Regions from separate parts of the Photobacterium damselae subsp. damselae genome, predicted to be linked through region 1. Evidence: predicted binding sites of a transcription regulator. Region 1 holds the regulator's gene; the other holds the start of a gene.
The links. The regulator CRP, encoded in region 1, controls carbon source genes, mostly activating them, when cyclic AMP is high. The targets are predictions, from matches to a motif close to TGTGANNNNNNTCACA.
Positions count from the first base shown of each region.

Region 2: the regulator CRP is predicted to act here: its motif matches at 2,596-2,611, upstream of WAX86_RS06260 (ROK family protein).

Region 1 is NZ_CP146970.1:3,028,065-3,032,998, reverse strand. It holds gene astD (succinylglutamate-semialdehyde dehydrogenase) at 1-1,150, shown strand, start outside; gene WAX86_RS13940 (DUF1338 domain-containing protein) at 1,181-1,987, shown strand; gene WAX86_RS13935 (hypothetical protein) at 2,089-2,271, opposite strand; gene crp (cAMP-activated global transcriptional regulator CRP) at 2,429-3,061, opposite strand; gene WAX86_RS13925 (OsmC family protein) at 3,448-3,852, shown strand; gene WAX86_RS13920 (phosphoribulokinase) at 3,902-4,771, opposite strand; gene WAX86_RS13915 (YheU family protein) at 4,905-4,934, opposite strand, start outside.
Region 2 is NZ_CP146970.1:1,387,351-1,392,284, reverse strand. It holds gene WAX86_RS06270 (lactate utilization protein C) at 1-80, shown strand, start outside; gene WAX86_RS06265 (LysR family transcriptional regulator) at 306-1,208, shown strand; gene WAX86_RS06260 (ROK family protein) at 1,290-2,504, opposite strand; gene queE (7-carboxy-7-deazaguanine synthase QueE) at 2,734-3,402, shown strand; gene asnS (asparagine--tRNA ligase) at 3,626-4,934, shown strand, end outside.

The DNA of each region.
Region 1 (4,934 bases):
GGCCATTTCGGTACGAGCTTATCAAGAGAGAACTGGGCTTTCTCGACAACAACAAGGGAACAACACTATGGTGTTACGCCACCGACCTCTTGGTGTAATGGCCGTGTTTGGGCCTTATAACTTTCCCGGTCATCTGCCAAATGGTCATATTATTCCAGCACTTTTAGCTGGCAATACGGTGGTGTTTAAACCTTCAGATCTGACGCCAAAAACCGCAGAAGTCACAATGAAATTATGGCAGCAAGCTGGATTACCTGATGGCGTAATTAACTTAGTTCAAGGTGGCCGAGCAACTGGAGAAGCTCTAGCCCAATCTCCACTGATTGATGGGTTACTTTTTACGGGTAGTGCGCAAACTGGCCATTTACTTCATCAGCAATTAGCGGGACAACCAGAGAAAATGCTCGCGTTGGAGATGGGAGGTAATAACCCACTGATTGTAACTGACTTGTGCAGTGATGATATTAATGCAACCGTTTATACCATAGTGCAGTCAGCATTTTTGAGTGCAGGTCAGCGCTGTACTTGTGCCCGTCGACTGTATCTCCCTATTGGTGATAAAGGTGATGCTTTACTTGAACAACTGGTTAATGTGACCCAACAACTGCATGTTGGTGACCCATTTTCCGCTGAGCAACCTTTTATGGGGCCGCAAATATCAAGTGGGGCTGCAGATAAAATACTATCGGCTCAAGCATATTTAGCCACGTTAGGTGCTGAGGTACTCCTAGCGGCTAAGCGAGGAAAAGGGGCCATTATTACCCCTGCTATTTTGGATGTAACTAAGTTAGTTACGCTTCCAGATGAAGAGTACTTTGGCCCTTTACTGCAAGTGATTCGCTACAGCAGTTTTGAGCAAGCGGTCGAATTGGCCAATCAAACTCGATATGGCTTATCTGCTGGATTGATTTCACTGGATGATGGGCAGTGGGACTACTTTGTTGCCAATATTCGAGCCGGTATTGTTAATCGTAATCGACCATTAACCGGAGCCAGTGGCAGTGCTCCATTTGGTGGGCTTGGTGCCTCTGGCAATTTACGTCCGAGTGCATATTATGCCGCGGATTATTGCGCCTACCCGATGGCCTCCGTTGAAGGGGATGATGTCGAATTGCCTGAGCAGTTACTTCCCGGAATTGTGCTACCTTAAATAGAATCCAAGTGATATCAAGGAGTCGATATGGAGCGAGCCCAATTGTTATTTTCCCAGTTGTGGCAAGATTACATTACCCGGTTATGTCCTTCTGCTGAGAAAGTTCAGCAGTTGCTGACAGAAGATGATCCTCTGATGAACGATCATATTGCTTTGCGCACCTATAACTTGCCTCGTTGCGGGTTAGATCGGGTAGCTGCAGCTTTTATCGCGGTAGGATATGAGCCAAAAGGTCAGTATAAGTTTGAGGAAAAGAAACTGTATGCTGAGCACTTTGAACATCCAAATCCAGTTTTGCCCAAGGTTTTTATTAGTGAGCTCCAGTTAGGGCAGTGTTCTAGCCAATTACAACTGTTGGTACGCAAACTGTTAGACCAAGTTCCCCATGGCTATTTTTCTAACTCAATGTTTTTATCCCAAGGAAGACCGTGGACGTTGAGTTATCAAGAATATCAAATGTTAGCTCAAGAGAGTGAATATGCAGCTTGGGTAGCGGCCCATGGTTTTGGCGCTAATCATTTTACCGTCAGTATTAATCCACTGGAGCAATTTACTGAAGTGGCGGAAGTGAATCATTATCTGACTCACAATGGTTTTGCGATTAACCAAGCTGGTGGCGCAGTAAAAGGTAGTGCTGCATTAATGTTGGAGCAATCTTCAACCATGGCAGATAAAGTTATGGTGGAGTTTAGCGATGGGAAGCAGCTAATACCGGGTGGTTTTTATGAGTTTGCTAAACGATATCCGATGGCAAATGGCGATCTCTTTTCTGGATTTGTAGAAGCTTCAGCCAATCGTATTTTTGAAAGCACTTACCAAAGTAATGAGAATTGATGAGGTATTAGCTTAGGTTGGTAGTATTTGGACGACTGAGTATGATTTAGGTGCGGTGGCGTTTTCCGTACCTAAATCATTTGGACTGAAGTTAATTAATATTAGCGTTCAAGAGGGGTTGCCCAATAAGGCGTTTCTTCGCTAAATGATCGAGCTTGCGGCGGTTGCTGAGAGAGAAGATAGCGACGGGAAGTAAATCCTGTCATTTCTACAGTAGCAGGAAGATCCATAATGATGGCGGTTGCCGGACTCTGTCCATGGTCGGTGAAGCGTTCAATATCCATATATCACACTCAATGCTTAAATTATTGGTTCGCATTAACTGTAGCAAAACTTTTCTTTGCTGCAAGTGAAGAGTCTGTGACAGTGGTGGCTATTTAGGCACAAAAAAACCGCATAGTAGAATATGCGGTTTTTTTTGTATCTCGTGAGCTATAAAGCTTAACGAGTACCGTATACAACGATGGTCTTACCGTGAGCAGAGATTAGATTCTGCTCTTCTAGCATTTTCAGAATACGACCCACTGTTTCACGAGAACAACCAACGATTTGGCCGATTTCTTGACGAGTGATCTTAATCTGCATACCGTCTGGGTGAGTCATTGCATCTGGCTGTTTAGCCAAGTTTAGCAATGTCTGAGCGATGCGACCTGTTACGTCAAGGAATGCAAGGTCACCCACTTTTTGGCTAGTCACTTGTAGACGACGAGCCATTTGCGCTGAAAGACGCATTAAGATATCTGGGTTCACTTGAATTAGTTGGCGGAACTTTTTGAAAGAGATCTCAGCAACTTCACATGGGGTTTTAGCACGAACCCATGCAGTACGCTCTTGACCTTCTTCAAATAAGCCTAGCTCACCAATAAAGTCACCTTGGTTTAGGTAAGACAGGATCATCTCCTTGCCTTCTTCATCCTTGATTAACACCGCAACAGAACCTTTCACAATGTAGTAGAGAGTTTCTGCTTTCTCACCCGCGTGAATCAAAGTGCTCTTTGACGGGTACTTGTGAATGTGGCAATGGGAAAGAAACCACTCAAGAGTTGGATCTGTTTGAGGTTTACCTGGAACCATATTTATAACTTCCTCTGCATTTGTTGCCTAACAACGCATTCCTTTTAAGTCTAAGGGCCAAAGGACTACTCGTTGACAGGGTATTCATATCGCTGCAATTTGCAAGCTTCTTTGAATAGTTACAGAGTGTATCCTTTTTCTTTGGGTTTTTCTTGATATTAATCTAACGGAGTCGCTCATTTTGTACTCATAAGTGTGCACATGATCACACCGTTAGCAGTTAATTATAAATTGCTTAATATTTCATCACAAAACTTTGGTTGAAAGTGTGCTACAAGTCATACTTCATTTTGCGACGCTGGCTTAAATTTAGAGGTTTACACCTGCTGTTTTATCATCAAGAATGAGGTTTAAAACGTATATTCTGTCTGAAAATGGAGTCAAAGATGCAGTCACGAGTGAAATGGGTTGAAGGGATGACGTTCTTAGGTCAATCAAGCTCAGGCCATAGTGTTGTGATGGATGGTAATGGTGGTGATAAAGCGCCAAGTCCAATGGAATTAGTCTTAATGGCAGCAGGTGGTTGCAGTTCTGTTGATGTGGTTGAAGGATTAAAATCAGCAGGACAAAAAATTACAGCTTGTGAGGCTCAAATTTCAGCGACTCGTCGTGAACAAGCGCCTCGTCTTTTTACACAAGCTAACTTACATTTTGTGGTGACAGGCGTTGATCTTGATGAAGCATTAGTCGCTCAAACTGTAGCTAATTCTCTAGAAAAATACTGCTCTGTCTGCTTGATGCTAGGTAAAGGCGTTGAGTTGACTCACTCCTACCAAGTGGTTGCTGCATAAGCTTTGTTATAACTATGGCGAGAATCTTTATCTCGCCATACGGTTTTCTTTAGCCTATTTTTCCTTTTTCGATCAACTGCTGTAATAGTGGTCGCATGATCAATTCCATCGCAAATCCCATTTTACCGCCAGGTACAACTAAGGTGTTATGGCGAGACATAAAGGCACCTTGGATCATTGCCAATAAATAGGGGAAATCGACATTTTTCAGCCCACGGAAACGGATTACAACAAAGCTTTCATCGAGTGTTGGTATGCCTTTGGCGCTAATAGGGTTTGAGGTATCAACCGTGGGGACTCGCTGAAAGTTGATATGGGTTCGAGAAAACTGAGGGGTGATATAATTGAGGTAATCATCCATCGAGCGAACGATAGATTCTGTGACTGCTTCTCGTGAATGGCCGCGATCTCGGGTGTCACGGACTATTTTTTGAATCCACTCTAAATTTACAATGGGCACCATGCCGATCAGTAGATCCACATGCTGAGCAACATTGATATCACCATCAACCACACCGCCATGTAACCCTTCGTAAAACAGGAGATCTGTGTTCTCTGCCAGTTGTTGTTTAGGGGTGAACGTTCCAGGCATTTGATTATAAGGAACCGCCTCATCAAAGGTATGAAGATAACGACGATACTCCCCAGAGCCATCTTCGCCATACTGCTTAAAAAATTGTTCAAGTAGGGGAAAGTCGTTGGCTTGAGGCCCAAAATAACTGATATGTCGACCTTGTTCTTTTGCTTTACGGATTTCGACATCCATTTCAGGACGGGTGAAACGGTGAAAGCTATCACCCTCAAGCCATGCCGCTTTAATGTTCATCATATTAAACATTTTACGAAACGCTTCTGAAGTCGTTGTCGTACCGGCTCCTGATGAACCAGTGACAGCGATAATGGGATGTTTGGCTGACATAAGTTCCCTGCATATCCTTTTGCTATAGTTGGCTATTTATTAACAACATGTTAAGGAATATGCAAGGAGAGGGGCTTTTTTTCGCTGTGATTTGCCACAGCACGCATATAACAGAAGAAATTTATTTTCGCTATCAGCAAAGTTGAGAGCGCAATTTAATATC
Region 2 (4,934 bases), 1.6 Mb from region 1:
CAGCTGATATTGAGCTGATCAAAGTTGTAGGTGTGCATGGGCCCGTCTATGCCACTTATGTCATTATTGATGATATGTAATAAACCAATACATACCACCAGTTATGGCAAATCACTAGTAGGATGCTAGTGGGTTAAGCACATACGGGAATAAGAATAACGCAGTCTATATCGGGCTGCGTTTTTTTATATTTATCGATTTGTATAACTTGTTAGTCACTCAAGTATAACGTTCAAATAGAGTAACTTTATCTATCTTTATAATTTCAAGGTATAATCACCAAGATATTATAAAGAGATCCCGCTATGCCTCAAATTGATGATTTAGTTTTATTTACCCAGGTTATTGAGCACGGTTCATTTAGTAAAGTTGCTGAACTCAACAGCATTACTAAATCAGTTGTGAGCAAACGAATCAGTAAATTGGAATCAGAACTTGGTGTTCAACTTATTTATCGAACCACCCGTAAGCTCACTATTACAGAGGCTGGTGAGGTGCTTTATCATCGAGCAAAGTCTATTAGCCAAGTCGCACAATCGGCTTTTGATGCGGTAACAGGTTACAGCGAGGCGCTCTCAGGAACGATAAAAATGTCGGTTCCAACCATTTCGGGTGAATTATTATTAGCAGAATCTGTTTCTGAATTTTGTAAAAAGCATCCGGGGCTAACGGTTAATATGTCGCTTGATAACCATTTTGTTGATCTGGTGGCGGGTAACTTTGATTTAGTGATTCGTACCGGTTATTTAGAAGATTCTAGCCTCATTGCTCGCCATATTTTTAACTCTCGTTGGGTCCTATGCGCCTCTCCTGAGTATTTGGCTCAACACGGTATTCCAAACACACCTAAAGATTTACTGCGCCACAACTGCTTAGGCTATAACCATCAAGCATCAGGCTCCTTTGACTGGCAGTTTATTCGTAATGATGAGGTCTATACCCTTCGTGTTGCGGGTAATTTCTCATCTGATAACGCAGCGGCACTTAAAAAGGTCGCATTGGCAGGAAACGGGATCGCCTATCTCCCTACCTGCTTAGTCTATGATGAACTTCATAATGACAAGCTGGTTGAAATCTTATCTGAACATGCTGGTAAAGTGGTCGGAATTTATGCGGTTTACCCTTATACCAAAAAGCCAGCAAAACGAATCCAAGCTTTAATTGAACATATTCGTGAGAGTTATATGGAGATTAAAGAGAAGTTTTAGTGGTAAAAATTATTTTAATGGCAAGTAAAAAGAGTTAGCCCAACCACTAACTCTTTTTTATCGGCAAGGTAAGTAAACTCCCTACCCTTCAATTAACTTCATCAATAAGTGGCCATCATACATTGCCTGCTTAACTAAGGCGGCACCAGGCATGGTTGCTTGTGTATAAAAACAACTTTCCATAATATCTAAATCACGGTTGTACAGCGGGATCGACTGAGTTCGAACGCATTCCATAATGGCTGGATATAACACACTTTTGGCACGATTAAATTCGCCACCAATTAAGATACGTTGAGGGTTAAACAAATTCACCATAATCGCAATGGCTTGCCCTAAATTATGACCTAACTCAGAGATAATTTGTCGTGCTAATGCATCCCCTTCAACCGCAGCATCACAAATACGTTCAATGGTCACTTTTCCACCATGCAGTGACGATGGGTGGCCATCCCGAAGACACTGTTCTGTTTGCTCAAGAACCGCTTGAAGACTGGCAACGGTTTCTAAACAGCCATGATTGCCACAAAAACAGCGGCGACCAAATGGCTTTATTTGAATGTGTCCAAGTTCACCTACGTTACCAATACTGCCTTGAAGCACACTGTCATCAAGCACAATACCCGCGCCTACCCCATGATGAATCGAAATGAGCAGTGAATTGGCTACCCCTTGAGAGTGACCAAACAACTTTTCAGCCAATGCCCACGAGCGAGTATCATTGCCAATAAAAACAGGGAGCCCCGTAGCCTGATGGATAACAGGCCCTAACGGCAAGTTTTTTACATCATAGTGAGGCATTTGCAACACCATGCCTTCTTTAGCATTAACAAGTCCTGGTAATGAAACGGCAATGGCGGTAATTCGATCAAGCTCACTCACATGTCGGGCGAAGAAAATATTGATCTCACCAAGGAGTTTCTCAATAAGATCATCTTGATGCAATTCTGAGATCTCTTGACGCTCTTCCACTAAAATATCGCCACCCAATTCATGCAAAGCGATGGTTAAATAGCCTCGACCTATGCGAATTGAGAGAAATTGCCACCCCTCATTATTAGGAATTAAACCAATGGCAGGTCGACCTCGGCTGGTCGATTCTTGGTATTGGGTCTCTTTGATCAGATGAGCATCAATTAATTCACGAGTGATTTTAGTGATACTTGCTGGAGCCAACTGACTTCTTTTTGAAAGCTCAATGCGCGATATAGGGCCGTATAAATCGATAAGCTTATAGACGCTCCCGGCATTGTTTCTTTTTATGTGATCTATGTGTCCTGGTTGGGCGACATACATGTCAGTACTCCGTAATACAAATCGAGAGAAAAGCGTCGAAAATGAATTTTTTTACTTTGCGAAGTAATTGTGAAGTCTTTCATGCCAACTCCGTGATATCCATCACGTGGAAACAATAAAAGACAACAGATCAGGCTTCTGCCATAATATCGACCAGTGAGAAAATTTCTTCTCTAAAATAAAGAAGAGCTCTATTTATTCATTTTGTTCTAACGACATGAGGTTTATCGTGTACAAACTAAACGAAGTCTTTGAGACCATTCAAGGTGAAGGCGTATTTACTGGTGTTCCAGCCATTTTTGTACGTTTACAAATTTGCCCTGTTGGCTGTTCATGGTGTGATACCAAGCAGACCTGGTCAGCAGAGCCTCAAGACTTTACAACGTTAGATCGTATTATGGCGAAAACTGGTGATTCACCATTGTGGACAGAGATCGACGCACAGGGCATTGTCTCTTTGTTACAAGATCAAGGCTATACCGCAAAACATGTGGTTATCACAGGTGGTGAGCCATGCATTTATGATTTACGTCCATTAACTCAAGCGTTAGAAGCATCTGGCTATCAGTGCCAAATTGAAACCAGTGGTACTTCTGAGATTCAAGCAACGGAAGCAACTTGGGTAACGGTTTCTCCAAAGATCAATATGAAAGGCAAATTGCCAGTATTGGAAAAGGCGTTATCACGAGCAAACGAAATTAAGCATCCTGTTGGTACCCAAAAAGACCTAGATCAACTGGATGAATTGCTCAATGGTGTTGCTTTACGATCTGATGTAACCATTGCATTGCAACCTATTAGTCAAAAACCAAGAGCAACCGAACTTTGTATTGAGACCTGTATTAAACGCAACTGGCGATTATCTATACAGACTCACAAATACTTAGCCATTGCTTAGATTGGCATAACCGCCTATTATCAGTAATCAAATAAAATTTAATACCTAATACGTATTTGCATAAAAGTTGAGCGATTAATTGTACATTTCGAGACCATAGCGAAATTAATTATGGTTTCATACCCTTACAAGACTTGATGCCAAGCGTAAGAAAGGTAATATGGACACTTGGACTGTATATTAAGCACAATTTGATCGTGCCTTAACGGAGAAGAATTTAAACATGACTTACGCGCCTGTAACTGACGTGCTAAGCGGTAAACTAGCTGTAGACAGTGAAGTAACTGTTCGCGGTTGGATCCGTTCTCGTCGTGATTCCAAAGCTGGAATCTCTTTCCTTGCCATTTATGACGGCTCTTGTTTCAACCCGATTCAGGCCGTGGTTCCTAACGAGTTAAATAATTACCAGTCTGAAGTGTTAAAACTGACTACTGGTTGCTCTGTTGAGGTTACTGGTAAAATTGTTGAATCTCCTGCTCAAGGTCAAGATTTTGAACTAGCAGCAACCGACGTTAAAGTAGTTGGTTGGGTTGAAGATGCTGATACTTACCCAATGGCGAAAACTCGTCACTCAATTGAGTATTTACGTGAAGTGGCTCACCTACGCCCTCGCACTAACGTAATTGGTGCGGTTGCACGTGTACGTAACTGTCTAGCTCAAGCGATTCACCGTTTCTACCACGAGCAAGGTTTCTTCTGGATGTCTGCTCCACTTATCACAGCATCTGACTGTGAAGGTGCTGGTGAGATGTTCCGTGTATCGACTCTAGATTTGGCTAATCTGCCAATGACAGATAAAGGCGATGTAGATTTTGACAAAGACTTCTTTGGTAAAGAAACATTCCTAACAGTATCTGGTCAGCTAAACGCTGAAGCTTATGCTTGTGCACTAAGCAAAGTATACACTTTCGGTCCGACTTTCCGTGCTGAAAACTCAAACACAAGCCGCCACCTAGCTGAATTCTGGATGGTTGAGCCTGAAGTTGCTTTTGCAGAACTTGATGATGTTGCAAAACTGGCTGAAGACATGCTGAAGTTTGTATTCAAAGCAGTACTAGAAGAGCGTCGTGACGATCTTGAGTTCTTTGCACAACGCATCGACAAAGACGCAATCACTCGTCTAGAGCAATTTGTATCTTCTGACTTTGCTCAAGTTGATTACACTGATGCAATTAAGATCCTACAAGATTCTGGCCGTAAGTTTGAGTTCGACGTTGAGTGGGGCATTGATATGTCTTCTGAACACGAGCGCTTCCTTGCTGAAGAGCACTTCAAAGCTCCTGTAATCGTTAAGAACTACCCTAAAGACATCAAAGCGTTCTACATGCGTATGAACGAAGATGGCAAAACAGTAGCGGCGATGGATGTTCTAGCACCTGGTATCGGTGAAATCATCGGTGGTTCTCAGCGTGAAGAGCGTCTAGATATCCTTGATGCACGTATGCGTGAAATGAACATCGATCCAGAACACATGAACTGGTACCGTGACCTACGTCGCTACGGTACAGTGCCTCACGCTGGTTTCGGTCTAG